DNA from 3 places in the Pseudarthrobacter equi genome. Region 2 is predicted to be linked to each of the others. Evidence: riboswitches for the same ligand, from Rfam matches in the RefSeq annotation. Region 2 holds a riboswitch; each other region holds the start of a gene.
What was found. Region 2 has a riboswitch for cyclic di-AMP ahead of BLT71_RS05990 (M23 family metallopeptidase). Riboswitches for the same ligand answer to the same signal wherever they lie in the genome.

Region 1 (10,175 bases), 180 kb from region 2:
GGAAGCTGTTTCCTGACGTCGGAGCAAGCGAGGGGCGGGGGCCGAAACCGGGGCGGAGGCCCGACGGCTGCCCTGCCTTGGCGGCGTTACGGACGGAGATGTGGACGTATCCGGATGCAACTGACATGGAATGCTTACCTCAATGTGAATGGCCGCCATAGCGGCACTCGAATGCTGGGTTTCCCCGCACTGCGAATGGGGAGGGGCGCCCGACGCTGGGCTGGGGGCGAATGCCTAAGAACTTCGAAGGGTGTAGAAGGTCAGGCGTGCATTCGACAACAGCGCATGTCGGCAGCAGCTGATGTGCTGGGCCAATATTCTGCGGCTGCAGGTGCTGTTGAGTTCTTGTTCACATTGGAAGTGTGCAGCGTAACAATGGCAACTTGCAAGTAACAATGGGCAGAATCGTCCGCATCGTGAGACGAATCGGCGAAATGTGCGACAGATCACGATTCTGGGAACGTCAAATAATAACGTCCGTTATCCGAAGATGGACCTCCGAACCGTCGTCCTACTGAACTATCTTCGATGGATGCGATCTTTATCGAATCAGGCCGAATTTCAATCGCTTGACATAGAATCCACCCACCGGAGGGTCCTCACTGTCCAATTCCTTGCCGGCTGCTAGCGGTCTTTTCGGCTCCCGACTACCTGAACGAGGCCACCGCGGCGGCGTCTCACATGGCGCCGGCCGGTCAGTTAGTGGTTGTCCCCGCACCCGGAGCTGCTGCCGTACCGGACGCCGTAGCAAGCAGTATGGTCTGGGCCGTGTAGGTGTCCGAGGACTTGAGCGCGGTAACGCGGACGGTTGATCCAGAAGTGACTTCCGAGATGTCCAGGGTGCCGCCCGTACTGCCGCTGCCCCGTTGCCGCATGCCCTCTGATACCTGCACATCCGCTCCGACGGCGTAGGTGCGCGGGAACCCGTCCTCGCTCTTGACGGTCAGTGAGTCCGACGAAACGTCCGTGACGGTGCCCGTCTGGGACGCCATGGTCACGTAGGAGGAACCCTGCAGGATCACATATTCGGCCGAAGGTGCCTGCGGGCTGTCGGGATTGCCGGCAAAGACTTCCCACTGGCTTTGCGGGCCTCCCTGCCCCTCGGCCGCGGTGCCGGCCTGATGCGGCTGTCCGCCCTGGGCCGGTTCGTCCGGGACGGCGCGGTTGTTCTGCCGGTCCATAGATTGCTCCTCGGGAAGGGAACATGGCGGTCGCCTCTGCTGATGTTCCATCAGCGTCAGCCGCGTTCCTGAGTCCGGGCTGTGCGGCGGGGCATTCCTGACTGAGACATGCTGCCCGTGGCGCCGACCCTGCCACACCCGCTGCGACGCCCAGCTGGCTAGGCTGGGATTCACAGCTGGGGCACAGGAAGCCCAAAGCCCGCCTATATCCAAGGATCGGAGACTTGTCCCATGGCCACCTCGCACTCCATGACCAACAACCTCCCCAAGCTCTCCCACCCGGACGGCTCCCCCATCCGCGCCCTGGTGGTGGATGACGAACCCAGCCTTTCAGAACTGATGAGCATGGGCCTGCGGATGGCGGGGTGGTCCGTGGCAGTGGCAGCGGACGGGCCCGAGGCGGTGAAGCTGGCCAAGGACTTCCGCCCTGACGTCCTGGTGCTGGACGTCATGCTTCCGGGGTTCGACGGCGTGGAGCTGCTGGGCAGGATCCGCGCCTTCGCGCCGGAGGTGCCAGCCCTCTTCCTTACCGCGAAGGACGCAGTCCAGGACCGCATCGTCGGCCTGGCCGCCGGCGGCGACGACTATGTCACCAAACCGTTCAGCATGGAGGAAGTCATCCTCCGCCTGCACCGGCTGGTCCAGCGTTCAGGCGTCGCCGCCATGGACACTGCCGAACTGGTGGTTGGCGACCTGGTGCTCAACGTCGACACCCGGGAAGTCACCCGCGCCGGGGATGACGTGCAGCTGACGGCCACCCAGTTCGAACTGCTCCGCTACCTCATGGAAAACCCCAAGCGGGTCATCAGCAAGGCACAGATCCTTGACAGGGTGTGGGACTACGACTTCGGCGGCCAGGCCAACATCGTCGAGCTCTACATCTCCTACCTGCGCAAGAAGATCGACGCCGTCCATCCGCCCATGATCCACACCGTCCGCGGGGCCGGTTACGTCATCAAGCCGGCGGACTAGCTCGCCATGGCCCCTTCAGACGCTTCCTACACCCGGAGTTGGCTCAGGCCCGCAACCTGGCACCTGCGTACCCGCCTGATCGCCCTGGCCATGGCCCTGCTCATCGCCATCTGCGGTGCCGTTGGCATCGTGAGCTACGCATCGATGGACGCCTTCCTGACCCGGCAGCTTGATGACCAGCTCAGCCAGGCCGCCAACCTCGCCGACAACCCGGGCCGCCCGCCCTTTGGCGGCTTTAACGGACGGGATCCCCTGGACGCCCGGGGCCAAAGAATCGGCACCGTCAACGCGAGCATCCGCAACAGCCAGGTTAGTTCCGGCGGCTTCCTCGCCTCGGACACCACCCGCCAGCCCCTGTCCACAGAGGACAAGGAGACGCTCCTTGCGCTCGATGCCAACTCAAGGCCCGTGGACCGTTCGATGTCCAGCGGTGATTATCGGCTGATCGCGGTCCAGACAAGCTCCGGTGACATCCTGGTCACGGGACTCCCCCTGGCCGCCAAGGAAAGTACCCTCAGGTCCCTCGTGTGGACCTTCGTGTTCGTCTCGCTGGGCGGACTGCTGCTGATCGGCCTGGTGGGGACGGTGCTGATCCGCCGCACCATGAAACCGCTGGAACAGCTCTCCGAGGTTGCCACCAGGGTGTCGGAACTGCCCCTGGACGCCGGCGAGGTGGCGCTCGCCGTCCGCGTGCCGCCGTCGAACTCCAACCCGGGCACCGAAGTGGGCAGTGTGGGGCATGCGCTGAACCTCATGCTGGACAACGTGGCCAGCGCCCTGGAAGCCCGGCAGAAGAGCGAAACCAAGGTGCGCCAGTTCGTGGCGGACGCCTCGCATGAGCTCCGCACCCCATTGACCGCCATCCGCGGCTACACCGAGCTGATGCGGATGACGGAGGACTTCACTCCCGACGGTCAGAAATCACTGGCCCGGGTACAGAGCCAGTCCGAGCGGATGACGGCACTGGTGGAGGACCTGCTGCTCCTGGCGCGGCTGGATGAGGGCCAGCCGCTCAAGCTGGCCGAGGTGGACCTGACGCAGCTGGTGGTGGAAAGCGTCAACGACGAAAAGGTCATGGCCCCCAGCCACACCTGGCGGCTCGATCTTCCCGCGGAGCCGGTGCTGGTGAACGGGGACGGCGCGCAGCTGCGGCAGGTGCTCATGAACCTGCTGTCCAACGCCCGGAAACACACCCCTGCCGGAACCACCGTGGTGGCCGGCGTCGGCACGGCTCCGGACGGCGCCGCCGTCGTGACGGTCACGGACGACGGCGGGGGCATACCGGCGGACTTCGTGGACCACGTCTTTTCACGCTTCGCCCGCGCAGACGCAGCCCGCAAGGGCAGCGGCGACCAGGCCGGCGCGGCCGTTGCAGAGGGCACCAGCGGGCTGGGCCTGTCCATCGTCCAGTCCATCGTGGAAGCCCACGGAGGCCGGGTAACGGTCACATCACGGCCGGGGATGACGGAGTTCGCGCTCCGGCTCCCGACTGTAGCCTGAATTCGCCAAGGCGACGCGCCGTCGTCGTGATGTCTGTTACCTAAATGTGACTTAAGCGCCGCTCTCCTGTACCGTCGATATGGTGCGGTTCCCGTTCGGGCCGCATATCCGGATGACGCCAAGCTCTGCCACTTCCCGGATTTCGCTTGAACTGAGGCAGAGGCGGGGGACCCACGTCCCGGGCAACGCAGTACTGCCCTTGGGGTTAAGCCAGCACGTGTATTTGCCGTGCGGCCGGATGCCCTCATCCGAACCCGACAGCTAACTCCGCAGGTGTGAGAGGCGAACTAAACATGTCTAAATTCACGGTAAAACCGCGCCCAAAATCGGCTCCGAGCCACAGCGCGCAGCCTGAAACCCGTAAGAAGTCTTCCTTCGGCAAGCGCGCCGCGGTCCTCGCAGTGTCCGCAGCGATGCTGGTGGGCGTAGGCGCCGCGGGCCAGGCCACGGATGCCATGTCCCGCGTGGCGGCCACCGGCTCAGAGTCCCCCGCTGCCGCCGATTCCCAGATGAGCATCGAGAAGAGCGAAATCCGCTCGAACCCGGCCGCGTCGGCGCCCGCCGAGCTCAAGGTTCAGCCCCAGGAAGCGGCACCGGCCCCCGCACCCGCGGCCGAACCTGCCCCGGCCGCAGCGCCCGCACCGGCCCCGGCCCCCGCACCGGAGGCTGCTCCGGCTCCCGCTCCCGAGCCCGCCCCCGTCGTCGCCGTCAACGATCCGGCCGGCGCACAGGCTTACGCGTCCGGCCAGCTGGCCAGCTACGGGTGGGCCCAGGACCAGATGCAGTGCCTGGTCACCCTGTGGACCAAGGAATCCGACTGGACCACCACCGCCACCAACGCCAGCAGCGGCGCCTACGGCATCGTCCAGTCCCTGCCCGCCGAGAAGATGGCGAGCTCCGGCCCCGATTACATGACCAACTACCGTACCCAGATCAACTGGGGCCTGAACTACATCAAGGAGCGCTACCAGTCCCCGTGTGGCGCCCTGAACTTCCACCTCGGTCACAACTGGTACTAAAAACCCTCACTGGCTGAGGCCTTCCGACCGGCCGCCGCCGAACCTTCCCGGTTCAGCGGCGGCCGTCGTCGTCTCCGCAGCCATGCGTGCGAGGTAGCAGTTTTTGGAGTTGACCCTCCGGCCGCCGAGCGGATCGGCACCTGCTTCGCCGTGGCGGCGAAATACCGCGAAGGCGTCGTGGTCCGGGGGCCGGGACGTGCCGTTACCGTCCCGGGATGTACTGGACGGCCCAGCGGTTGCCGTCGAGGTCTGCGAAGTACACGAAATGACCCCAGTCCTGGACATCCACATCGCTGACGTCCACGCCGTTGTTCTTCAGGTGGTCGTGGGCGGCCTGGATGTCACTGACCACCAGCTGGAGGTTGGAGCCTGTACCCGGAGGAGCGTCCGTGAGGCCTTCACCGATGCAGATGGAACATGCTGAGCCAGGCGGGGTCAGCTGCACGAAGCGGATGGACTCCGACGGACGTTCGTCGAAGTCGGCGTTGAAACCAACCTTGTTAACGTAGAAATCCTTGGCGCGGTCCACATCGGACACCGGGACAAACACGAGTTCAAGTTTCCAGTCCATTGCCACAGGCTACGGCCGGACCCCATATTGCGGAAGGCCTTCCGCCCGGTCAATGCGGTTAGCCGGCGATGCCGTACAGGCGGTCTCCCGCATCCCCAAGGCCCGGAACGATGTAGGACTTTTCGTTCAGCTTCTCGTCAATCGAGGCGAGGACGATGTGCACGTTCGCTTCGCCCAGTTCCTCCTCCAGCTTGGCCAGGCCCTCCGGGGCCGCAAGGAGGCAGATGCACGTGACGTCCGAGGCCCCGCGCTTGAACAGGAACTTGATGGCCTCGCGCAGCGTTCCGCCCGTGGCAAGCATGGGGTCCAGGACGAAGACCTGCCGGCCGGTAAGGTCCTCGGGCAGCCGCTCGGCATAGGTGATGATATCCAGGGTTTCCTCGTCGCGGGCCATGCCCAGGAAACCCACTTCTGCGGTGGGGACCAGCTTGGTCATACCCTCCAGCATGCCGAGGCCGGCGCGCAGGATGGGGACCACCAACGGCGTGGGCTTGGTGAAGGCCGTGCCCAAAGTGGTGCTGACCGGCGTCTCGATAGTGACGGGTTCGGTGCGGACCTCTCGCGTGGCCTCGTACGCCAGCAGTGTCACCAGCTCTTCGGTCAGCTGCCGGAACACGGGCGAAGGGGTGTTCTTATCCCGGAGGACAGTGAGCTTATGGGCGACCAGCGGGTGGTCCACAACGAGAGTGCGCATTGCTCAAAACTATCATCCGGCGCTGTCCCTGCCGGAGTTCCTGGCTTGGGCTCTTGGCGCGTGACCCGCCCGCCGGGGTGCGTCCCGGCGTCGTGAACCTACCCTCGGGGGTGCGTGCCGCCGTCGTGGTCCGTTCCGCGGCCGTGCGTGCCGCCGTCGTGGTCCGTTCCGCGGCCGTGCGTGCCGCCGTCGTGGTCCGTTCCGCGGCCGTGCGTGCCGCCGTCGTGGTGCATGGCGTCCGCTACGACATCGCGCACCACGGGACGCTCAAACGTGGGCGCCGGCCCGGCATGTTGCTTCCGCCGGATCAGATGGAACATCCGGTGGGCCAGGATGACGAACCCGACCCAGGCCAGGCCCAGCGTCCAGCCGGCAATGACGTCGGTCAACCAGTGGTGGCCCAGGAAAACCCGGCTCAGGCCCATGGAAACAATGAAGACGGTACCCGCGGTGATGGCCGTGATGCGGACGCTGAGGACCTGGAACTGCAGGCAGATGATGTACACCAGCACGCCGATCACCACCGTGGTGTTGAGGGTGTGCCCGCTGGGAAACGACGGCGAGTCTTCGTAGGGCGGAACAGCTTCGGAGTGGTCCGGCCGGGTCCGGCCCACCAGCCGCTTACCCAGGGTGGTGGCCGCGGTGGAAACCGCAGCTGCGCCGCCAACGAGGAGGAGCGGGCGCCACGACCTGCTGAGGAAGGTCAGCCACGCGGTGAGGAGCGTGGCGAGGATGGGCATGCCGATGCCGCCGCCAATGTTGGTGAAACCAGTGACGAACGCATCAAGTCCGGGATTCCGCAGTGACTGTGCGTAGTCCAGGGCGGGGATATCAAGGCTCGCCAGACCTTCGTCATCCACCACGTCCGAATACACTTCGGCGCCCAGCAGCGCCATGGCGACTATCAGGGTTCCGCCCACGGCCATGGTCAGCCACAAGGCGGCATACGGTTTGATCCAACGGTCCACGCGGTCCCGAACGGTACTCACGGCGCCTCCCCGGCATTCAGTACGCAGGCTTACTATCCCTCGAAACTATCATTGAGCCATGGTCTCCGCATCGAACAGTTACGACGAGTGGATGGGCCTCGCCCTGGCGGAGGCCCGCGCGGCACTCGCTACCGGCGATGTTCCTATTGGCGCCGTGGTGCTGGGGCCCGACGGCGAGGTGCTGGGTTCGGGGCGGAACCAGCGGGAGGAGCTCGGAGACCCCACCGCCCATGCCGAGGTGGTGGCCATCCGCCAGGCTGCAGAGCGGCTGCGGGAACTGGCACGGCTCGGCGGCGGTCCGGACGACGGGTGGCGGCTGTCCGACTGCACGCTGGTGGTCACGTTGGAACCATGCGCCATGTGCGCCGGGGCCATTGTTCTTGCCCGGATTCCCCGGGTGGTGTTCGGCGCCTGGGACGAAAAGGCTGGCGCTGCGGGGTCCGTGTTCGACATCCTCCGTGAACGGCGGCTCAACCACTGGGTGGAGGTCTACCCCGGCATCCGGGAAGACGAGAGCTCGGTGCTGCTGCGGGACTTCTTTGCGGATCACCGGACACGGTTGTAGTCGGCGGAGACCTTTTTAGTCTTGCCCTGGCTGGGCTCTACCCGGCGCCGGTCAGCGCACGCACGACGTTCCCGGCCGTCTTCTCCCAGCCGGGCAGGAGGCCACGCGCTTCCAGGGCCCGGCTGCGCCAGTCCCGCTGCACAGCGTGGTTCTCAAGCCACTGCCGAAGGGTCCGGCCGAGTACGGCTGCGTCCGCTTCGCCCCCGCGTGGCAGCGTCAGCGCCGCCCCAGGAAGGCGCATGCCGCCGTCGGCATCCTTCAGTGAGGCAAGGTCCAGCGCTTCGACCGCACCGGTCCCCAGCCGGACCACTACGGGGACGCCGCGGGCCAGCGACTCGGTGACCACCATGCCAAACGCTTCTTCGCGCGAGACAAGAAGGCTCAGGTCTGCACGGTTCCATTCCGCCTCAAGCGCATCCCCCGTCAACTCCCCCCTTAGCTGCACTCTTCCTGCCAGGCCGCTGCGGGCGATGGCTTCCTCCACCTGCCGGGCATAGGCCGGATCTACCTGCTCAGATCCGACCAGCGACGCCGTCCACTCCAGATCCTTGATGCCAGCGAGGCCTGCCACGGTGAGGCGTTGGTCCTTGTTGGGCAGCAATGCGGCCACGGCAAGGAGGTGTGGAGGGCGCGAGCCCGTGGCGGGTGGGGCCGGATCGGCTCCCGGCAGCGCGACCCGGGCGTTGGGAAGGCCGCGCGCCTTGAGGATTCCGGCCGCGCTGCTGCTGGTGCAAATGACACCCGCCGCCGCACGCAGTGCCCTTGCTTCTTTCTGCAACGCTTCCGGGCCGGAAGTTTCCGGGACGGGCATATGCACCAGGACGCTTATTTGCCGGCCCGCCTTGGCCGCAAATTCGAGCTCGTCCGGGGCGCCGACGGCGACCAGCCCGTCCACCAGCACCTCGGCTGACTGTTGCCTTTGCTCTGGCTCCCAGGCGCCTAGAACGCTGCCGAACCGGCGTCGTTCCTTGGCAGAAGCGTGGGGCCAGTTCCCTTTGATCGGAAGGACTTGCACCTCCCACCCCAGGTTTCCCAGGCCCTCAGCCAGGCGGGCGTTGTATACATTGCCGCCGGAGCTGTGGCGAATGTTGGCGGGGACCAGCAACCGCACCACGCGCATGGGTCAGGCGTTGAGGTCCAGCGAGAACGTGGCCCAGGCGTCCGGATTCTCGCGGAGGGTGACGTCGATCCCGTCCAGGTGGCGGCCGTCGTCGTCATCGCTGATTTTCTCCGCCACGGCCTGGGCTATGTACTGGGCGAGGGCCTCGGTGGTGCTGAGCTTGCCCTCGAAGTCGGGGTGTTCGTCCAGGTTTTTGTAATTCAACCCGTCGAGCACTTCCTCGATCACGGTTCCGGCGGCGCCGATATCCAGGACGATCGCGTTGTCATTCAGGGCACGACGGCGGAACGCCACCTCCGCGACGAACGTTGCGCCGTGCAGCCCCTGGGCGGGGCCGAAAGCCTCGCGCGGCAGGCTGTGGGCGATCATGAAGTGGCGGCGGACGGTCAGGCTGAACATGGATTTCCTCTGGCTCTGCTTGGTGAATCGGTGGGCTCGGCGTGTGCCGGCTGTTGGGTTTGTCAGACCGATCTTTCGGGCTGGCGGGCGGCGTCCTGCGGGTATTCGATGACGTGGCAGAGGGCTTCAAGGCTTCCATCGGACAGGCCCTGGACCACCTCGGGGAGGTCCTCAAAGGCTGACTGTCCGGTGAGGAAAGCGTCGAAGACGGGGTCGGTGAGCAGTGAGACGGCCAGGTCGAGGCGGTCGGCGTTGGTCCGGCGGTGCCGGCGGGACCGGGCCACCATGCCCACCTGGCTTGCCCTGATGGAGAGCCTCCGGGCGTGGAAGTCCTCCCCCAGGGGTACGGTCACCTTTCGGTCCGCGTACCAGGACATCTCGATGACGTCCCCGTCGTCGCCCACCAGCTGGAGGCTGCGTTCGAGGCCTTCCTGGGAGGCGGAGCAGTGGATCACGATGTCGCAGTCGTCCAGGGCGTCCTCGGGGCTCGTGAACTCGACGCCGATGGTGTCTGCCAGCTTCTTCCGTCCCGGATCCACGTCAACGAGTTGAAGACGCTGAAGAGGGAAGGTCCGCAGCAGGGTGGCCACCATCCCGCCCACCAGGCCGGCCCCGACGACGGCGACGCGGTCCCCCAGCTTCGGTTCGGCCTCCCACAGGGCATTGATGGCCGTTTCCACTGTTCCGGTGAGCACGGCACGCTGTGACGGAACGCCGTCCGGGATTCTTGTGAGGGCGTCCACCGGGACGACGTACCGGTCCTGGTGCGGGCTGAGGCAGAAAACGCGCTGCCCCTTCCACTCGTCCGGGCCTTCCTCCACGACGCCCACCGACAGGTAGCCGAACTTCACTGGCCCCGGAAAATCGCCTTCCTGGTGCGGGGCCCGCATTCCGTCGGCAACCCTTGGCGGCACCGCGCCCCGGTGGACCACCATCTCGGTGCCCCTGCTGATACCGGAGTACAGTGCGCGGACCAAGGCCTCCCCCGGCCCTGGGGCGGGCAGGTCCTCGGACCGGAGTTCGCCCTGTTCTTTCGCGGTGGTCCAGTAGGCGGTGGCACGGTGCGGCAATTCTGAATTAGTCATCTTGCTGTCGAATCTATCGGGACGGGCGTTCGGGAGGAAGGTCCGACGGCGGGTGTCGCCGTTTCAGCAGGTCCACGTCA
Region 2 (10,175 bases):
CCGTTGACTGCCCATCCGTCCATGGCGGAGGAAGCGTAGTGCGGCATGTCCTGGAGCGCAATGATGTCCTGCTCCAGCCTGCGGGCCTGGGCCTGATCCAGCGGCACGGGTCCGGGCGGGATGGGCGTTGCGGCGTCAAAGGCGGCCTGGCGCGCTTCCGCCCAGGTGTGGGCCAGGTGATGGTGGCCCTGGCCCGCGTCCTGTTCCTGGCCGGTTCCGGCCTGACCTTCGTCGTTCTGTCGCAGCGGTTGTTCCTGCAGTTGTCCTTGCGGGTGTCCGTTGCTGTGGTCGTGGCTGTGTTCATGCCTGTGACCATGGCTGTGTTTATGCCCTGTGGGGGATGCTGCTTCCTGCCCGGGTGCTTCTGTCATTCGCCGGGGGCCCCGGGGGCTTCAGCGTCATAGTCGGCAGCCAGTGTGCGGGCGACGGCAAGGGCCTTTTCCATGGCCACGGCATCGGTCGAACTGCCGGAGTTCGAGGCCAGGCCCGCGGCGAATCCGGCAATGAAGGTGGTCAGCGGGGCGGCGGGACGGACCACGGAATGCGCCGCGACGCCGGCAAGGGAAAGGATGGCATTGATGTCCACCTGGACATCCTCAAGCTCGTAGGCCTGGAGCAGCGACCTGCACCATTCCTCCAGTGTTTCGTCCTGGCTCTTCACCACGTGCCTCCCAAGTTAACTGCGGCCGCGCCCGGCCCCGTCCTCCACGTCCGGGCTGCCGGCGGCAATCCCCAGTGCGGCGGCATCGTCCCACGTATCCACATCTGCCGTGTAAGCGGCCGGAACGGCGACAAGCTGCACGTCCAGACTAGCAAGGAGTGACCGGACTGATCCGTTGACCAACCGGCCGTTCGAGGCCAATTCCCGGGCGGACTTTTTTAGCATGCCTGTGCTATAAAGTCCGGCCAGCGGCTGCATCCTCCCTGCGCCGTGTTCATCCTCGGTACAGGCCATGTAAGTCCCCGCTCCCTGCCCCATGGACAACTCATCCAGAAGGGCACGCACAGCCCCGGAGACCAATGGCATGTCACAGGCCAGGACGAGGGTGTGCGGAGCACTCGCCCCCGCCCGGTCCAGGACGTCCAGTCCGGTGGCAATAGCCGCTGCGGGCCCGGCGAACTCCGGCTCTTCGCGGCACGTGAGCACTCCGGGGGGCAACGGGCCGGGGTCCGGACCGACAATTACGGTGGCCCGGGCTCCTTCAGCTGCCGCAAGGACGCGTTCCAGAAGGGTGGTTCCGCGAAACAGCAGTCCCTGTTTCGGGACTCCTCCCAGCCGCGAGGACCGGCCTCCCGCCAGGATGAGGGCATCAAAGGCCGGCACGTCGTCTTGCATGGTTCAAGCGTAGCCAGTGCCGGGCGCCGTCATGACAGTCCAGGCACTCAATAGGTGAGGCGGCCACCACAGCCCAGGCCCGGCGGCCAGCGCAGGCAACACCGCCAGGACCACCAGCCCGTCAGCGCAGGTCGACCGGGCAGCCCAGGTCAATTAGTCGGCCCGCGTCAGGCAGTCAGCGAAGGTCAGGCTGCCCGCTCCGGCAGGAGGAACGGGTCCCACGCCGGCGTGGGCTTTTCCAATTCCTTGATCTGCCAGATGGTGCCGTGCGGAGGCGCTGGCTCGAACCGCAGCTTCCAGCCCATCTCGGCGGGTGTGTGGTCGCCTTTGACGTTGTTGCAGCGCAGGCAGGCAGCCACCAGGTTCTCCCAGGTGTCCGCCCCTCCGCGGGACTTGGGGTGCACATGGTCGATCGTGTGCGCCGCTTTTCCGCAGTACGCACACTTGTGCCCATCCCGCCTCAGGACGCCGCGCCGGCTGACGGCGGTGGCATGGTTGTATCTGGGCCGGATGTAACGGTTGAGGAGAATCACGGAGGGGCGGCCCAGGATTTCCTGCGGACCCACCACGGGATCATCGCCCTCCGCTACCACGCTTGCCTTGCCCGTGAGCACAAGCACCAGCGCCCGGCGGAAAGTAATAACCGCCAGCGGTTCATATCCAGCATTCAGAACGAGAGTGCGCATGCACGTACCTCTTCACGGCCGCACCCGTCAGGGGCACGAGGGCCGGCTGCCCTCGGCATGTCCGGGCTATGGATCGACACCACAAGAGTAAACAAAGAAATGCAGGATCAGCTAATCACGGCACACAAGTATCGTCAGGGAAGGGCGTCCGGAGCGCACCGCCCGTTAACGGCAAAGGACCCCTGCCGCGTGGGCAGGGGTCCTTTTATCCGAAGGGCGGCCGTACCGGCCCTGTCGGGGGGAATCAGTTGACGCGGATGAAGACCGGTCCGGAACCGACGTTTGCGCTGAAGACCACGGTCTGGTTGCCGTTGTAGCCGCCGTGCACTGCCTGGCCGTTGCCGGCGTAAACAGCGATGTGGGCCATGCCGGCGCCGCCGTCGGCGTAGTAGATCAGGTCGCCGGGCTGGGCCTCGGCAGCGCTCACGGTGCGGCCCAGGGAGAGGTAGCCAGCGGGCCAGTCGTGGAAGTTGATGCCCACGGCAGCCAGCGAGTTGGTGACGAGCATGGTGCAGTCCTGGTTGACGCCGAGCTGGGCGTACGCTGCGGACAGGATTGCTGCGCCCTTGCCGCTGGCAGATGCCTGGGGAGCAGATGCGGGCTGCGCCGTGACGGTAGCGGTGACCTTCGGCGCTGCAGCGGTCTGCGTTGCGGGTGTCTGGGCAGCCGGAGCGGCTTCCTGGACCTCAACCTCGGGCTCTGCCTCAACCACCGGAGCCGGGCTGGTACTGACGGCCGGCTTCTCGAAGGAGATGTTGATGGTGGAAGCCGCGGAGATCGGGGCTTCCACAGCTGTTCCAACTTCAAAAGCGGATGCAGGAGCGGAGTCGCGCTGGACGTTGGTGTCAGCTGCGTTTGCGGCGATGCCGCTGGTCAGGACCAGGCCCGAGGCTGCGGCGATAACCGCTGCCTGGCGCCCAACGCCGCCGGCGTTGCCGCCAACAGCCTTGGCGATAATGGCGATTGAGTTGGTCTTGGTGACTTCGGCGCGATGCCGTGCGGTAGCACGAGTCGTCATCAGTTCTCTCTTTCGTTATCCCCGGGCCTGTAGGCAACACGGGGGTTTTGGACGCGCCGGCATCTTGGGGGTACGTCGGCGCGTCCCGAACGGGGATGTGTGATTTAGCGAAAAGCGGGGGCAAAGAAAAAGTTTCTGGGGCCTGGGGCCCCAGAAACTAGTTCATGGTGTAGAACGAGGAGGTTCCCGTGGCGGCAACCGCGTGAAGAAGGGTGCCCTGGGACGGGTTGAGCGCGCTGATCATCATGCCGTTGCCGACGTAGATGCCAACGTGTGCGCCGCCGTTCTGCATGACGAGATCGCCAGGCTGGGGGGTGGAGGTGGGCTTCATGGCGTTCCAGGCATTGACGCGCGGGATGCTGATGCCGGCCTGGGCGTAGACCCACTGGGTGAATCCGGAGCAGTCCCAGCCGTTGGGGCTGGTGCCGCCCCACACGTACGGGTGGCCAATGCCGGTCTACGCGATGGCCGCGATGCCCGAGGTGGCAGCGGAGGAAACTGTTTCCGCGAGCTTCTCGGAAGCAGCTTCGGTTGAGCCAGCGGCTGCGGTGACGGCGTTGCCGGCATCCCGTGCTGCTGACGCAGTGGACTGGGTGCGTACCGGCTCCGGCTTCGGAGCAGCAGTGGTCTTGATGACCGGGCGCTCGAAGGAAACAGTGGCGGTAGGTGCCGCGGTGACAGCCAGGGCGGTCTGGGCCGAACCCGACTCGGTGGATGCCGAGACGCCCGCGGTGGTGTCCGCGACGGCCGGCAGGCCCATAGCCAGGACGAGGCCGGAAGCGGCTGCAACTACTGCAGCCTGGCGACCCACTGTCCCGGCATTGGCACTTACAGCCTTGGACACGGCGCCCAAAGGGTTGGTACGAACCGTTTGCGCACGGTGGCGCGCAGCATTATGGCGTGAAGACACGAAGGTAGCCTCTCCCAATGCCTGCGAGGTGAGCTGTCGGATTCGGATGGGAGTCACCCGGCCACACGGCTTCCAAGGAAGCTTTCGTGACTTAACCCCAAGGCCTTCGAAACAAGAAGGCCAAAATTGGTTCCCCCGCCCCTGCCAGACGATGAAATGCGAACGGACCTTGAGCGGTGGCAGAGTTAGGCAATCCACTCAAGAGCGTCAACTTCGGAAAAGTTGACGCGATTTAGACGGTACAGCAGTTTTGTTTGAATGTCACATTCAGGTCACGGCGGGTCACGGCCATTCGAGAGTCCACCATCATTTGGCTAGAGCCAGCCGGTGGGGTCGACGACCTCACCGTTGACCTGGACTTCAAAGTGGAGGTGGCAGCCCGTGGAGGCGCCGGTGGTCCCGCTGAGGGCAATGACGTCGCCCCGGGAGACGGTTTGGCCCTCCTTCACGTTGAACGACGACAGGTGGTTGTAGGTGGTCTCCAGGCCGTTGCCGTGGTCCACCACCACCCTGTTGCCGCCGCCGTACTGGTGCCAGCCCACAAAAGTCACGGTTCCGGTGGCGGCAGCCATCACGGAGGTACCGCACTGGGCAACATAGTCCTGCCCGCGGTGAAAGTCGCCGGTGCCGCCGGTGATGGGGCTGACGCGGTAGCCGAACGGCGACGCCGTGGTCATGGTGGCCAGCGGGGCCCCCAGGGTACCGGCGGATGCAGCCCGGGAGACCGATCCTGCGGACTGGGCGCTGAGCAGCTGCTTGAGCTTGCCGTCAGGGTCCGCCTGGGTGACCACGGCGGAGCGGCTGAAGTCGATCTGGGCGCCTGCTTCCGCGGAAATCGCGGGCTGTGGCGTCACAGATGAGGCGGCAACGGCACCGGTTCCGCTGGCGTCAGTTGCCATGACGGGACTGGTCACGGGGACGGTAACGGTAAGCACCAGGCCGGTGGCGGCAAGCGCGATGCCGGCCTTCTGGCCGATACCGCTGGCCGAGGCGAATTCCGTTATCTGGCGGAACGGACCCCGACGGCGGCGCGCGTCACGGTGGAGATCGCGGGGGCGCGAGGTCTCGGCAGCCTGGACGGCTTCGACAGCACGCGGCGTAGCAGCGGGGCCCGCCGCGCGGCGGCGGCCCCGGGGGGTCTGCATGGTCAAGAAGGGTTCCTCTCTGGATAGCCTGCGAAGTTAGCTGTCGGATTCGGGTCAGAGAGTTCACAGACCCGGTCCGCCGTAAGCAAGCTGCGGCACAGAGAAATCCCCGGAAGGTTCCTTCACTGGAAGAGGCTTGCTGCTGACGGACTTCACCCCAAGGCAGTCCCCCGCTGCCAGTTGTGGTTCCCCCGCCTCTGCCAGTTATGACTTGGTGCTCCTGATCCGCTGGCAGAGCTCGGCTCCAGATCAGGTAACGCTTAAGTATCAACGCTTTCGTTCAACTATAGGGGCTTAAGTCCCTTAGTAACAATTCCGTTATTTTTGCGTGATCCAGCTCCCACGGGGTAAAAGCAGGGATTTTACGGTGTCAGTTGACGGCTACGAATACGTGGGCAGCCACTTCGGGAGGCAGTTCCAGGGCGCCTTCAATGCCCGGAACACGGACCGAAATGTAGTCCCCCACACGCTCCAGCGATACCGCCGCTCCGGGGCGGATGCCGCCTTCGTCGAGCTGGGACAGGAGTTCGGGTTCCACCTGGATGGGTTCAGCCAACCGGCTGATGGTCACGGCAGAGGCGGGGCCGTACGTCTTCATGGCCTCAAGAAGGCTGATCGCACCGTCGGACAAGGACAGGTCCGGGTGGCCACCCAGTGCGGCCAGTCCGGGAATCGGGTTTCCGTAGGGCGATTCGGTGGGGTGGTTGAGCAGTTCGTAGATCCGGCGCTCAACGCGCTCACTCATCACATGCTCCCAGCGGCACGCTTCGTCGTGGACGTAGGCCCAGTCCAGGCCGATGACATCAGCCAGGAGCCGTTCCGCAAGGCGGTGCTTGCGCATGACCTCCGTGGCACGTTTGCGGCCCACCTCGGTGAGCTCCAGGTGTCGGTCGCCGGACACCACCACCAGGCCGTCACGCTCCATCCGGCCGATGGTCTGGGACACGGTAGGGCCCGAGTGGCGCAACCGCTCTGCAATACGGGCCCTCAGGGCAACGATGTTCTCTTCCTCCAGCTCCAGGATGGTCCGAAGGTACATCTCCGTAGTGTCGATCAGATCCGTCATCCAGCTCAGCTCCTCGAGCGCAATACCCTGCGTTGTTCCGCGTTGTCCCACACGGCCCGCCGCCATGCGGCGCGACATAGTCCGGAGCCAAGCTTAGCCTATTTTGACTTTGTCCTAATAGTTGCAGGCTCCAGGTTCCCGTGTCTCAATGTTTGGACTTTAGCGGCTCCGGCTCCCGCGCCTACGCCTGTTCAGGCAGAATGGGAAAGGCCTGTATTGCAGTCACTGCCGACTGTCGGGCGGCGTTATCCGCCCGACCGGCTAAAGCCACCTCCCCGCCGACATTGGAGCACCCGTGAGCGAAACCAGCATCACTATTCCCGCCGACCTCCTGCCCCGGGACGGACGGTTCGGAGCCGGGCCATCCAAGGTCAGGCAGGAACAGATCGATGCGCTCTCTGCGGCGTCGAAGACCATCCTGGGCACGTCCCACCGGCAGGCCCCCGTCAAGAACCTCGTGGGCTCGGTCCGCGAGGGCCTCAGCCAGTTCTTCCGCGCGCCCGAGGGTTACGAGGTTGTCCTCGGCGTCGGCGGCTCCACAGCGTTCTGGGATGTTGCCTCCTTCGGCCTCGTGGAGAAGAAGGCCCAGCACCTGTCCTTTGGTGAGTTCGGGTCGAAGTTCGCCGCAGCCACCAATAAGGCACCTTTCCTGGATGCGTCCTCCATCATTACGTCGGACCCGGGCACCCGCCCGGCAGCCCGGGCCGAGGCCGGCGTCGACGTTTACGCGTGGCCGCAGAACGAAACCTCCACCGGCGTCGCCGCTCCGGTAAAGCGCGTAGCGGATGCCGATGAGGGCGCACTGGTACTGGTCGATGCGACCTCCGCCGCCGGCGGCCTGGACGTCGATGTGGCCGAGAGCGATGTCTACTACTTCGCCCCGCAGAAGAACTTCGCCTCCGACGGCGGCCTGTGGCTTGGCCTGTTCTCCCCCGCCGCCCTCGAACGCGCAGCACGGATCAAAGCCGGCGACCGCTGGATCCCGGATTTCCTGGACCTGCAGACCGCCATCGACAACTCGAAGCTGAACCAGACCTACAACACCCCGTCGCTGTCCACGCTGGTAACGCTGGACGCGCAGGTGCAGTGGTTGAACTCCAACGGCGGCCTGGACTTCGCAGCGGGACGCACCGCCGACTCCGCCGGCCGCATCTACACCTGGGCCGAGGCATCTGAGTACGCGACGCCGTTCGTCATCAACCCGGACGAGCGCTCGAACGTCATTGCCACCATCGACTTCGACGACTCTGTGGATGCCGCCGCGGTAGCCAAGGTCCTGCGCGCCAACGGCATCGTGGACACGGAGCCTTACCGCAAGCTGGGCCGCAACCAGCTGCGTATCGCCACCTTCGTTGCCATCGACCCCGAGGACGTTTCAGCCCTGCTGGCCAGCATTGACTACGTGGTGGGCGAGCTGCGCAAGTAACTCCCGCCGTCGGCAAGGCCCGGCGACAGAACATACGACGGCGCCGCCCGGGTTTACCCCGGACGGCGCCGTTTGCTGTTGGTTGGTTCGATGGGACCACCATGAGGGGGCTGGCTAGCCCTCCCCGTCATCTGCCTGGGCAGCGTCCGGGGACCCGGCCTGCTGCACAGGCTCTGCCTTTTCAGTCTCCGGTTCGGCTTCGGACTCCCCGGCAGCCTGGGCGTCGGGAACCGTGCGCTCCTGCTCGTGATCCTCTTCCCGGGCGTCCTCGGGCCGCACCCGCTCAGCCCACGGCACCCATTCCGGGGCCAGGATCGAATCCTCCGAGGGCAGCAGGCCCAGTTCGTTGACCGTCACCAGCTTGGACCGGGAGTTGCGGGTGATGACGGCGTACCACTGCCAGCCCGAGTAGCCAGGCAGCCTGGATTCGAACAGGTGCGTCACCAGGCGGTCGCCTTCGCTTTTGGCAGCCAGGTGTGGACCGATGTCCGACGCCGAGGTGATTCCCTCGAGGGCAGTCCTGGCAACGTCGACGGCGGCGGCCAGAAACGCGTCCGGCTTCCCTGTCCGCCACACCGGCACGCCGGCCTTGCGTTGGGGGGCCGCCTTCACGGCCGCGGCGGCGCGGGGGACGGCAGTGCGCTCCGAGGCAGCTGCCTGGGGCGTAACGGCTGTCTCCTGTTCCGAGGCCTGCATTCCTGCGTCGGGCTGTTCAGCTTCCGGATTCATTGCTGCCTAAACGTCCAGCTCGTCGGCAACCTTACGCAGGGCGGCGGCAATGGCCTTGCCCTTGTTGCCGTCCGGGTACTTGCCGTTGGACAGGGTGCCCGAAAGATTGTCGAGGACCGTCACCAGGTCCTGGACCAGGGGGGCAAGGTCGCGGGCGCTGGGCCGTTTGGCCTTGGCGATGGAGGGAGTCTTGTCGAGGACGCGCAGGCCCAGGGCCTGGGCACCCTTGCGGCCGTCGGCCACGCCGAACTCCACGCGGGTGCCGGCCTTGAGTTCCGTTACGCCCTCGGGCAGCGACGATTTGGGCAGGAAGACCTCCTGGCCGTCCTCGCCCGCGAGGAACCCGAAGCCTTTGTCCTTGTCATACCACTTGACCTTGCCGGTAGGCATTGAATCAACCTTCTTCGTTCTGCTGTTGTGAGACACGGCCGGCCGCCACCGCATCCGCACCGGTTGTGCGGGTTTAAGGTATGGCAGCTGCGTACCGTGTTGGTCTTTATCCTTCAAGGTTATCCTGCCCCGCGCCCGAATCCCGCTTCATGCCGCCCCGGACGCCGGGGTTCACGCGCGCTGCCGGAGGGGCGGTAGCGTTACGTCCATGACACCCTCGCGCTACCGGCGGCCCATCATGATTGCCGCCGCCGTCATTGCAGTGCTCTCGCTGGCCGCCGTGGCGGCGGTCATGGCCCTGGCCTTTGCCGGGTCAGTGGCTCCTGCGTGGGTTACCTACACGGCGCTGTACGGCTTGCCCGCCGCATTCGTCCTGATGCTTTTCCTGGTGCTCGACGGCGTTGCAGGGCGGCGCCGGGCAGGAAAACCTGACCAGCGGTAACGTTGGACTGATGTCCCTCATTCGCGCGCTCAGCAAGGACCTGGCAGCCCGTAGCGACGACTCGCTGCGGGAGCTGTTCGCCGCGCGGCCGGACCTGCTCTCCCCCGCCGTGCCTGACTTCCCTGCCCTGGCGGCCCGGGCCAGCTCGCGGGTCAGCGTCCAGCGTGCCTTGGAGCGGCTCAACAGGCCACAGATGCAGGTGCTTGAAACCCTTCATCTGTGCACCAACACCGATACCGGGCACAGCGCCAGCGCACCCGCGCTGCACAAGATGATTGCAGGCTCCTCGGTGCCCATCCTGGAACGGATCCTGGACCGCCTGCAGGATCTTGCCCTGGTGCACCGGGCCGATCCACCCCACGGCACCCCCGCCGGCAACCGCCAGCGCTTCTACCTCCCCGTGGGCTGCCTCAAGGACGTGGTGGGAATCTATCCCGCGGGGCTGGGCCGCAGCTACACGGAACTTGTCCGGCTCCAGCCGGCGTTCGCCCAACGGGCGGTTCAGCTTGTGTCCGAACTGCACCGGAGCGGCGTCGAGATCCAGGATGCCACCACCCCGATGGAGGCGGCGCTGGCCCTGCAGCACTGGACGTCCTCGCCGGAAGCCGTGCAGGACATCCTCGCCCTTGCCCCGGAGCGGACGACGGCGCTGCTCGCCAGGTTCCGGAACTGGGCCATGGGTGCCGTCCCCCAGGCGCAACGCAAGGCGTCCGTCACCACCGAGGGCGCCGACGTCGGGCCCATCGACTGGCTGCTGGCCCGGGGGCTGCTGGTTCCGCTGGACGCCGCCCATGTGGAACTGCCCCACAGCGTAGGGCTGTCCCTGCGGGGCGGCGCCATCATCAACGACTTCACCCTGACGCCGCCGGTGCCGGAGCTCGGCACCACCACCGCGGCCCTCCGGCGGAATGCTGCCCTGAGTGCCATTTCGGACACCCTGCGGCTGGTGGGCGAACTGCTGCACGCCGTCCAGCGCCAGCCCTTGGCCACGCTGCGCAGCGGTGGTGTAGGGGTCCGTGAGACGCGG
Region 3 (10,175 bases), 1.4 Mb from region 2:
GCGTTTCGTCACCATAGGCGGCGCTGACCGCCTCATCGAGGATCTGGCCGGCCCGCTCTTCGAATCCCTCGATGCCCATCAGCATGTAGCCGGAGTAGGCCTGCGGGTAATCCCAATAGGCCCGGGCCTCGACCTTGGCGCCGAGCGGCACGGCGAGGCGCTGCGCCTGGCGCAGCGCCTCGATGGAGGCCTCCGAGCCGTCGACTCCCACGACGATCCGGCCGAACGGTGCTCCGGCAGAACCCATCTCAACTCCTTCTGGTGCGGTCACGTCCGTGTGTTGCCCTGCCCGGGCCGGCGGCTAGGGCTGGGGCGTTGTGCCTGTCCCGGGCACGGGTACTTCCTGCCGGGCGGGTTGGCCCGCCGGCGGCGGCGCTTCCCCGGGCCCCTGGTCGAGCCGGAAGGGAGGATATTCGTCCCGCATCAGCGCCGTGTAGGCCATGACGCGGTAAATCCAGCGGTTGATGCCCAGGATCAGGTCGAACAGCGGGCGCAGGTAGCGGCCGGTGAAGAGGAGCGCCACCAAGGCCACCAGTACCAGGATCCCCAGCAGCGAAATCCCGGTGGTGCGCTCATACGTGGTTCCCAGATCCGTGGTTTCCGCCCGCCACGTCCAGGCCGTGCCGGCGAGGGCAGCCACGATCAGCAGGTGTGGGATGGCCAGCAGCCACCACTTGACCAGCACCAGTCCCCGGGACAGCCGCTCCGGATAGTCCACGTCGAAGTCCGCCGGATAGTCGGTGTGCGCCAGGGTGAAAGGCGGATAGAGGTCCGTGCCGGCGGCGGCATAGGCGTAGAACGCTACCCTCCAGTTCCAGCGCATCACCCCGACGTTGAAGTTGAAGAGTGCCCTCGGGTAGCGGCCGGTGAAGAGGATCGCGAACCCGGCCACGATGGTGGTCACTGCGAAGGCAAACCACAGGAAGACCAGCACAACGAAGTGCGGAATCGCCAGGAACCACTTGACCAGCCACAGGCCCCTGGACAGACCGGGGTCCAGCTCACCGAAAAGCCGCGCCGGGTAGGGTGCCCGGTCCGCCAGTTCTGCCATGTTCTGCGTGGGCTGCTGAACCTGCACCGGAAGTCCCGGCGCACCCGGCGCACCCTGCCCCCGGGCCGGCGGGCCGGTATGGCGGCCCAGGCCCATGGCCCCAAAAACCAGCAGCGGAACACCGATCACCAAGGCAATGGCGCCGCCCACCAGCAGGCCCGTGGCGGCCGGCCGGATCAGTTCAGACCGGGCCCCGGCCTGCAGCGTTGCAGCCACGCCCTGGCTCGCATCGGCATTCATCAGGACAATCGACCAGTTGCCGGCCGCAAGGTCCCACGTGAGCTCCTGTTCGCCGGGGCCGGTTGCGGACGCAGCCCAGAACGTCTGCTGGGCGGGTGCGGCAGGGACGGCAGTTCCCGGTATGTCACGGTACTCGGCCCGGAACGGCTGCATCTCGACGTCGAGCAGTTCCGAATGGTAGACGCCGGACAGGTACTTCTCGACGTCGGACTGGGACGCGATTCCGATGAAGATGTCCTTGGCCGGGTCCACCGGGGCAGCCCGCAGCCGCAGGGTCCCCAGATCAAAGGGAAGGCGGGGCGGAGCGCCCTCGCCGATGGCATCGAGCCGGGGCGAGGTCAGCGCGTGGGATGCGACTGACAGCCGGGCCGTACCGGAGGTAAGGAAGCCGTCACCCTGCGCGGACCCCACCGCCATGGCTACGGCGCCACCGGCGAGCGCTGTGAGGCCCACCAGCGAAAGGAGGATCCCCAGGATGAGCATGATGATTGCTGCGGTTTTTCTCATGGTGTCGCCCCCGGAACTGATGGTGCGGACAATGTGGATGGCGGAATCCGGCCCCCTGCCTGGCCGGGTCCCGTTCCCGGTCAGGCCTTGTTCTTGCCGGCCTGGATCCGGGTGATGACAGTGGGGCAGGGAAGGTGCTTGAGCACCCCGTGGGCAGTGGAACCGAGCAGCAGCCGCTTGATGCCGCCGCGGCCGCGGCTTCCCACCACCAGCATCCTTGCTCCGCCTGCCGCGTGGACCAGCGCGTCAACGGGGTCCCGTTCGGTGTCCAGCACCCGGTGCACCAACAGGTCCGGGTAGTCCTCCTCGAGGCCCGCCACCGTCTCAGAGAGGACCACGCGTTCTTCTTCGGAGACCATCTCGGCCAGGCTGGCCGGGGCCAGCCCCGCATCCGTCACGGGGTCGGGCATCCTGACTGCATAGACAACGGTGAGCTCATCGCCCTCCCGGTCGGCCTCCGCAGCCGCAAAAGCGACTGCCTGCGTAGCCTCCCGGGAGCCGTCGACCCCCACCACCACGCCGGACCGTCCGGCAAGGTCCTGCGTCCCGACGACGGCCACCGGCACCTTGGCGGAGGCCGCGACCTGCAGGGCCCGGTCTGCCAGGGTTCCCCCCAGGTGTCCGGAGCCGGAACCGATCACCAGCATCGACGCCTTGCCCGAGTACTTCGCCAGCGACCCGCCCACGCTCCCGGTCAGGAGCCGTGTGGTGACCGTGGCCGGTGTTGCTCCCCGGACGCGCCCTGCCGCAATTTTCAGCAGTTGGTCGCCTGCCTCCTCCAGTACGCCGAACCAGGGGTAGGGCTCGGCCACCCAGCGGTCGTCCACGACGTGGAGGACGGCCAAAGGTGCCCCGGACTTTTCGGCCCGGTGCGCGGCCCACAGCACCGCCGCCTGGCTCTGCGCCGAGTCGTTGGTGGCAACGGCAATCGGTTTACGTGATGTCATGGCCGGCTTCCTGGTCTTTCGTGTGGAGTTGTGGGCGGACGCAGGAGGCGGTGGCCGCCCCCAGCCTGGCGCGGCGACAGCACGTCTCCTTGCCTACAAGAGTGGCCGCCGGAGTCCTGCCATCTGTAGGGCCGAAAGTCACGGCTATCGGAGGACAGTTCCCACCCGAAGGGGTGCTCAGTATGCTTACTATTGTCTGGCGGTACCGTTCTGCGCTGCATCAGACCGGGTGCAGCCCCAAGGAAAGGCGTGACTATGAGTGAACAGAACCTCCCGGAGGATGGCCTGGAAATCGTTGACGAAAATGACGTGCTGCTCGATGAAACACCGGGAAGCGCAGCGTCACAGGAGCTTGACCCCGTACACGGCGAACCGGACAGCTATCCCGGTGCGGCCGAAAACAATCCGGACCGCTGGCAGGAAGACCCGCTGCTCCAGGACGAAGCTGTCCCGGGGGAAGGCAGCGAATTCGACCCCAACGATCTTGAGCGTTAGCCACGGCCACCGGCGCTGGTGCTGAAAGGCGGGGACATGAAAAGCAATGAACTCCTGCAGGATGCCTTCGTGCGCATCAGCGATGCCGTGGCGGAGACGCTCAAGGGCCTCGATGAAGAAGCCCTGCACCATCGCCCGGCCGGCACCGGCAACCCCATCGCCTGGCTTCTCTGGCACCTGGCCCGGGTGGAGGACGCACAGGTTGCCTCCGCTGCAGGCCTGGAGCAGGTATGGACGCACGCGGGTTTCGCTGCCCGCTTCGGCCTCCCGCTGACGGACCGGGACACCGGCTACGGGCACACCAGCGGGCAGGTGGACTCTGTCCGCGCCACGGCAAGCCTGCTGGGGGACTGCTACGGCGCGGTCCACCGGCAGACCATGCAAGTCCTCGGTGAACTGGCAGACCAAGACCTTGACCGGACCGTGGACACCAACTGGGACCCTCCGGTGACCCTCGGAGTCCGGCTTGTCAGTACCCTCGCCGACTGCCTGCAGCACGTGGGCCAGGCAGCCTACGCGAAAGGCCTGGTGGCCGCACGTCACGGCAGCGGCCGTGCGTGAACTGGTGGTCCTGGGCACAGCATCGCAGGTACCCACCCGTACCCGGAACCACAACGGGTACCTGCTCCGCTGGGACGGGGAGGGGCTGCTCTTCGATCCCGGCGAAGGGACACAGCGCCAGATGATCCACGCCGGAGTTTCGGCAACGCAGGTCACCAGGATCTGCCTCACCCACGTCCACGGCGACCACTGCTTCGGGCTCCCCGGCGTCCTGTCCAGAATGGTGCTGGACGGCGTCAACCACCCGGTCCACCTGCACTACCCGGCCTCCGGGGATGCTGTGGTGCGGGCGCTGGTCTCTGTCAGCACGCCCGGCCTGGACCTGTGGCTCCATCCCCATGGCGCCGCCGGTGAGGTGGCGGAAGGCCTCCACATCCGGCCGCTCAAGCACCGGATAGAGACCTACGGGTACCGCCTCACCGAGCCCGAGGGCTTTACGTTCCTGCCCCACCGCCTCGCGGCAGCGGGCATCGCCGGGCCGGACGTCGGCCGCCTCCTGCGCGAAGGTACCCTTGCCGGCGTCGGACTCGCCGATGTCAGCGTTCCGCGCCCCGGGCAGCGTTTCGCGTTCGTCATGGACACCGCACCGTGCGACGGTGCCGAAGACCTTGCCGACGGCGCCGACCTCCTGGTCGCCGAGTCCACCTTCAGCGACGACGACGGCGGGCTGGCGGAGGAATACCGCCACCTCACCGCCGGGCAGGCTGGCGATTTGGCGGGACAGGGGAGCGCGCGGACGCTGGTGCTCACGCACTTCTCGTCCCGGTACGGCAACGACGTCACCTTCCTGGCCCGGCAGGCGTCCGCCCGCGCCAAGGGTGCCACTGTGATCGCCGCCGACGACCTCCAGCGCATCCGCCTTCCGAACCGCCGCGGGGGGCCTGCAACGGCCGCCGCGGGGATAGGGTTAAAACCATGACCGCTGCTGCAGAATCGACTGTCGCCCTGGGTGGCCGCTTCGCCCGCGAACTCAACGAGCTGGCGGTGCCCTGGGAGGCGGAGGAAGCCCCGGACCCCAAACTCCTGGTACTCAACGGACCGCTCGCCGCGGAACTGGGGCTCGACCCGGCGTACCTGGGCTCGGAAGAGGGAGCGCGGTTCCTGCTGGGCAACCACGTCCCGGAAGGTGCCACGCCTGTGGCCCAGGCCTACGCCGGGCACCAGTTCGGCGGCTACTCGCCCCTCCTCGGTGACGGCCGCGCGCTGCTGCTGGGTGAGCTGGAGGATGCCCGCGGACGGGTGAAGGACCTCCACCTGAAAGGCTCCGGCCGCACGCCATTTGCCCGCGCCGGTGACGGCCGTGCCGTCGTCGGGCCCATGCTCCGCGAATACGTGGTCAGCGAGGCCATGCACGCCCTCGGCATCCCCACCACCCGCTCCCTCGCCGTCGTGGCTACCGGACGGCAGGTGCGCCGGGATGACATGCTTCCCGGCGCCGTGCTGGCCCGGGTGGCCGGCAGCCACCTTCGGGTGGGCAGTTTCCAGTATGCGCGGGCCACGGAAAACACCGAGCTCCTGCGCCGGCTGGCGGACCATGCCATCAGCCGCCACTATCCGGACGCCGCGGCGGAGGAGAACCCCTACCTCGCCCTGTACCGGGCCGTGGTGGCTTCGCAGGCCTCGCTCGTGGCGCAGTGGATGCTGGTGGGGTTCGTCCACGGTGTGATGAATACAGACAACATGACCATCTCCGGCGAAACGATCGATTACGGCCCCTGTGCCTTTATGGACGCGTTCAACCCGGCCGCCGTGTACAGCTCCATCGACGTCGGCGGCCGGTATGCGTACGCCAACCAGCCGGTCATGGCCGAATGGAACCTGGCCCGCCTCGCCGAAGCCATGCTGCCGCTCATCGACGAAGACCAAAAGGCGGCGGTTCCGGTGGCCGTGGAGGCGCTGGGCGGGTTCCGGCGGTATTACAGTGCGGCGTGGTTTGGCGGCATGGCCACCAAGCTGGGCCTGGCTGCGGGGAAGCCGGATACGGCGGCAGCCGAGGAGGTCTCTGACCTGGTGGACGGCGTCACCGGCATCCTCAAGGACGGCCCGGTGGACTACACGCTCTTCTTCAGGAACCTGGCCAAGGCCGCCCGGGGTGACAGCCGGCCTGTCCGCGGGATGGTCATGGACCTGGCTGCGTACGATGCCTGGGCCGAACGCTGGCAGAAGCTGGGGCCGGATGCCGGGCTGATGGACCGCACCAATCCCGCGTACATTCCGCGGAACCACCTCGTCGAAGAGGCGCTGGCCGCGGCTACCGGCGGGGACCTGGATCCACTGCACGGGCTGCTGGAAGCGGTGACGGCGCCGTACAGCGAACGCCCCGGCATGGAGCGGTACGCCGAGGGCGCCCCGGAGGACTTCGGGACGTACATGACCTTCTGCGGCACCTGAGCCTGAGTTTGGTTACGCAGTAAAAAGGGCGGCAGCCGGGATGTCCCGGCTACCGCCCTTTTTGCAGCTCTATGCGCTGGAAGCTACCTGCCCAGCAGGCTATGCGACCCGTACGTAGGAGGCTGCACCAACCCAGCTGACGGAGTGCACCTGGGTCTGGCTGCCGTTGACGCCGCCGCTGACCATCTGGCCGTCACCGGCGTACACGCCGACGTGGCCGGCGGAGATGACGAGGTCACCGGGGGCGGGGGTGCCCACCACGGTGCCGTACTGGAAGAACTGGCCGGGAGCCAGGTCTCCGACGGACTTGCCGACGGCGCGCAGGGCCTTCTCCACCATGGCGGTGCAGTCCTGGGTGACGCCGACCTGGCCGTAAGCGTTGGCGAGGATGGCAGCGCCGGTGCCCGAGCCGGTGGCCGCAGGCGTTGCCGAGGCGTAGCCGAGGTTCATGCCGGTGTTGGCGGGAGCAGTGCTTGCGGTCTGGACCGGTGCCGCTGCCGGAGCAACGGCCGGAGCGGCCGGTGCTGCGTAGCCGGCGCCGGGAATGGCAATCTGGTCACCGGGGTAGATGATCGAGGAAACGTCGAGGCCGTTGGCTGCCAGGACGTCGTTCAGGCCAACCCCGTAGGCGGACGCAATGGCGCCGAGGGTGTCACCGGAAGCAACCGTGTGGACGTTGCCGGCAGCGGCTGCAGGGGCAGCGGCTACGGGCGCGGCAGGAGCCGAGTATGCCTGGACGTTAGTGGTTTCGGTGCTGTCCGGGCCGGTCACGCCTGCATGTGCCGGAGCTCCGACGCCGAACGCAATGCCCGATGCTGCGGCTACTGCGAGTGCCGGGCGTCCAAAGGTCCGGGCCTGGGCCTTGGCCGTCACGGCCAAACCCTGCAGCGCGATGGAGCCGGCCGGAGTAGCGCGGTGACGGGCGGTGGTGAAATTTTTTGACACGGTTGATCGCCTCTCCCATGCCTGCGGGGTGAGCTGTCGGGTTCGGGCTGGAGATACCCGGCCGGTAACGCACTTCGTCAGGGACGGAAGGCGATATCGACTTAACCCCAAGGCTTCGGTGAAGCCGCGGAAACTTGGTTCCCCCGTCCCTGCCAGCTGGAAAGCGATTGAATCCCGGTTCAGCGGCAGGGCTCGGCAAGCTGAGGGGAATGTCCCGCTTGGGAGGGACACGTGTATGACCATAACCCGACGTTCACCCGATTGTCACATTTGGATAACATACGAGGCGGACCTCTCGGATGAAGCCATCGGCCGGATGGCGGCCCGGAACGCCGCGGTGACCTCGGATGATGCCCGGTGCCTAGCCGGTCTGGCAGGCCTGCGTAACAAAGTCATAAAGTTGCGCACGCAACGGCCCGCCGGCGGCCACTTTCAGGACGCCTTCCCGGGTCCCGACCGTAACGGTGAGGGGCAGCAGGGTGCCCACTTTGTCTTCCGCCACGGCGTGCGGATCGCACCGGGCGGGGCGCACCCGCAGGGCCAGGGCAGTGCCGGTTTCCCCCGTCCGGACCGTCACGTTCCGCGGCCACGGCTCAGCCCCGGACTCGGGCCCGGCCTCCGCCAGCAGGGGAGTGCCGCCCACGCTGTGCAGCGTGAGGGGCGGAGTCCCTCCGGGGGCCGTCGGCTGGGGGCTGATGCGAAGGAGGACGACGGCGGTGCGGCCGTCCGCCGCCACCTCAAGGTGCGGGTCCAGGGCCAGTCCGGCCACCTTCGCGGCGTCGGCGGCCAGGCAAAGCTCGCTGTTGTTGCGCGGCAGCACGCCGAAGGGATCCGGCGCCGGAAGGCTAAGGGCTGCCGGCTGCTGTCCGGCTGCAGCGAAGGAAACCGTGGCGCTGGCCTGCGGCGATGCCGTTGCCAGGTCGGCGCAGGCGGGGGGTGGAAGCTGTGCGGGCACGCTTTTGGGCTGGTGCGGCGGAAGCTCCAGGCTGCCAGCTTGTGGGGTCCACGCGATGTCCCCGTTGAACAGCGGGGAAGTGACGCGCGCCAGGTCCACTGTGAGGAGAACGTCCGTGGTGTTGGTGAGCTGGAGCAGGATGGCGTGCTGCCCGTACTGGTCGCGGGACTGGTTTACCTCGATGGTGACCGGTCCGGGGGCGGCGGCAGCGGGGGACGCTGCAGGGGTGGGCGGCTGCGGGCTGCAGGCTGATACCGCCAGTACTGCCGCGGTCAGGAATGGCAGCACGCGGTCGCCGGTTTCCGGTCTTGCTGTCCGTGCGGAGGCGGGGCCGCGGCGGATTGCTGTGGTGCGTGGTGTGCTGGCGCCGGCCATGGGCACAGTCTAGGGCTGTGGCGCGGCTTCCGTCTCTGCTGGATAACAATCCACAGCTGTAAACCCTCAACCTGTGGTTGAGCCCGTAGGCTACGGGACTATGTCCCAGTTCGTTACCAAACTGAAGTCCGCGGTGCTCGGCGGACTTCTGGTGTTTACCCTGCTGGGCGCGGCCCTGGTTCCGGCGTCGGCCGCGGACCTCCCGCCGGAGGGATACCCCTCCTGGGAAGACGTCCGGCAGGCCAGGGAGTCTGAAGCGGGAACAGCGGCCGGGATCACCCGGATCGGCAGCCTCCTCGCCGGTTTGCAGGCGGATGCAGAAACGCTTGGCGGCGCGGCCGTGACGGCTGCAGCGGAGTACGCCACTGCCGAAGCGGCACTCACCGCAGCCAACAGCCGGGTCGAAGCCCTGGCGGCGCAGTCCGCAGCAGCCAACGGGGAACTGCAGCAGCACCGCAGGGAGATCGGCGCCCTTGCCGTGCAGTCGTACAAGATGGGTTCAACCACGGCCGGATTCTTCATGGCCCTGGACGCCCTTGAGTCCGGCAGCGTCCACGGACTCAACATGGTGGAGCTGGTGGGCGCGAAGACGGCCGGCCTGGTGGACCGCGCGGCGTCCGCCGCGAAGGTGGCATCGTCCCTGGGTGAACAGGAGAAAGCTGCACGCTCCGAACGGGAAAACCTGGCCAAGGAGGCCGGGACCAGGCTTGCCGGGGCCAGATCGGCGCAGGACGCCGTAGCCCGCCACATCAGTGAAGAGCAGCAGCACGGCGGTGAACTCACTGCACAGCTGGCCTCACTCAAGGGAATAACCGCGGCCGTTGAGGGGGAGTTCCGGCAGGGCCAGGCCGCCCTCGCCGCTTATGAAGCCTCGCAGGCAGCCAAGCGGGCCGCCGCCCGGGAACAGGCCCAACGGGACTCGGACCGGGCAGCGAAAACCGCAGCAGACGCCCGCGTGGAGGTACCACCGCCCGCGGCCGCGGCGCCGCCGGGAGTTGCCGGTCCCGCGCCGGCGAACCCGGATCCGGTGAAGCCCGCTCCGGCGAACCCGGCCCCGGCGCCCCCGCCGCCGGCCCAGCCGGTGCCGCCGCCCGTCGTCGTACCCTCCGTTCCCGGTGGTGCCGTCAACGATCCTGCCGGAGCGAAGAGCTACGCCGCCGGACGCCTGGGCGCCTACGGCTGGGGCCAGGATCAGTTCCTGTGCCTGGCGCAGCTGTGGACCAAGGAGTCGAACTGGCAGACCACGGCCACCAACCCCTACTCGGGCGCCTACGGGATCCCCCAGGCCCTGCCGCCCGGGAAGTACGCGAGCGCCGGCAGTGACTGGCTGACCAGCTACCGGACCCAGGTTGAGTGGGGTCTGGGATACATCCGCGACAGGTACGGCTCGCCCTGCGGAGCCTGGAGCCACTCGATGGCGAACAACTGGTACTGACGCAGGACTAGGCTTTTCCCATGGCTGACTACGAACGCTTCCGGCTGCTGCTCGAAGAGGAGCGGCAGCTGAAACTGGCCCTGCTGCCGGCGTTGCGGGCGGACATCGCCGCCGCCAACTCCGCCCGCCAGGGAGCCAACGTGGATGACGAACACGATCCCGAGGGTGCCACCATCGCCTTCGAGCTGTCCCAGGCCTCGGCGCTGCTGAACCAGAGCTCGGCCGGCCTGGACCAGGTGGAAGCGGCCCTGGCCCGGATCGCCGCCGGAACGT

Region 1: another riboswitch for cyclic di-AMP. It lies ahead of BLT71_RS20320 (aggregation-promoting factor C-terminal-like domain-containing protein); the one in region 2 lies ahead of BLT71_RS05990 (M23 family metallopeptidase).
Region 3: another riboswitch for cyclic di-AMP. It lies ahead of BLT71_RS12105 (C40 family peptidase); the one in region 2 lies ahead of BLT71_RS05990 (M23 family metallopeptidase).

The regions. Positions count from the first base shown of each region.
Region 1 is NZ_LT629779.1:1,132,229-1,142,403, reverse strand. It holds gene BLT71_RS05220 (winged helix-turn-helix domain-containing protein) at 1-127, opposite strand, end outside; gene BLT71_RS05215 (hypothetical protein) at 696-1,181, opposite strand; gene BLT71_RS05210 (response regulator transcription factor) at 1,413-2,153, shown strand; gene BLT71_RS05205 (sensor histidine kinase) at 2,160-3,653, shown strand; cyclic di-AMP (ydaO/yuaA leader) riboswitch at 3,787-3,943, shown strand; gene BLT71_RS20320 (aggregation-promoting factor C-terminal-like domain-containing protein) at 3,947-4,672, shown strand; gene BLT71_RS05190 (VOC family protein) at 4,875-5,243, opposite strand; gene upp (uracil phosphoribosyltransferase) at 5,302-5,937, opposite strand; gene BLT71_RS05180 (phosphatase PAP2 family protein) at 6,036-6,926, opposite strand; gene BLT71_RS05175 (nucleoside deaminase) at 6,985-7,491, shown strand; gene BLT71_RS05170 (glycosyltransferase) at 7,529-8,386, opposite strand; gene BLT71_RS05165 (6-pyruvoyl trahydropterin synthase family protein) at 8,615-9,010, opposite strand; gene BLT71_RS05160 (zinc-dependent alcohol dehydrogenase) at 9,073-10,095, opposite strand.
Region 2 is NZ_LT629779.1:1,310,296-1,320,470, reverse strand. It holds gene BLT71_RS06015 (molybdopterin-binding protein) at 1-371, opposite strand, end outside; gene BLT71_RS20540 (DUF6457 domain-containing protein) at 368-664, opposite strand; gene mobA (molybdenum cofactor guanylyltransferase) at 677-1,336, opposite strand; gene BLT71_RS06005 (HNH endonuclease) at 1,522-2,022, opposite strand; gene BLT71_RS06000 (NlpC/P60 family protein) at 2,267-3,040, opposite strand; partial or broken gene BLT71_RS05995 (C40 family peptidase) at 3,198-3,884, opposite strand; cyclic di-AMP (ydaO/yuaA leader) riboswitch at 3,955-4,136, opposite strand; gene BLT71_RS05990 (M23 family metallopeptidase) at 4,265-5,095, opposite strand; cyclic di-AMP (ydaO/yuaA leader) riboswitch at 5,106-5,324, opposite strand; gene BLT71_RS05985 (metal-dependent transcriptional regulator) at 5,466-6,161, opposite strand; gene serC (phosphoserine transaminase) at 6,457-7,587, shown strand; gene BLT71_RS05975 (DUF3027 domain-containing protein) at 7,702-8,316, opposite strand; gene BLT71_RS05970 (cold-shock protein) at 8,323-8,706, opposite strand; gene BLT71_RS05965 (hypothetical protein) at 8,915-9,148, shown strand; gene BLT71_RS05960 (helicase-associated domain-containing protein) at 9,159-10,175, shown strand, end outside.
Region 3 is NZ_LT629779.1:2,691,157-2,701,331, reverse strand. It holds gene BLT71_RS12140 (universal stress protein) at 1-247, opposite strand, end outside; gene BLT71_RS12135 (DUF4389 domain-containing protein) at 302-1,798, opposite strand; gene BLT71_RS12130 (universal stress protein) at 1,879-2,745, opposite strand; gene BLT71_RS12125 (hypothetical protein) at 3,001-3,240, shown strand; gene BLT71_RS12120 (mycothiol transferase) at 3,277-3,801, shown strand; gene BLT71_RS12115 (ribonuclease Z) at 3,794-4,720, shown strand; gene BLT71_RS12110 (protein adenylyltransferase SelO) at 4,717-6,192, shown strand; gene BLT71_RS12105 (C40 family peptidase) at 6,292-7,137, opposite strand; cyclic di-AMP (ydaO/yuaA leader) riboswitch at 7,141-7,313, opposite strand; gene BLT71_RS12100 (hypothetical protein) at 7,499-8,467, opposite strand; gene BLT71_RS12095 (aggregation-promoting factor C-terminal-like domain-containing protein) at 8,568-9,902, shown strand; gene BLT71_RS12090 (TraR/DksA family transcriptional regulator) at 9,923-10,175, shown strand, end outside.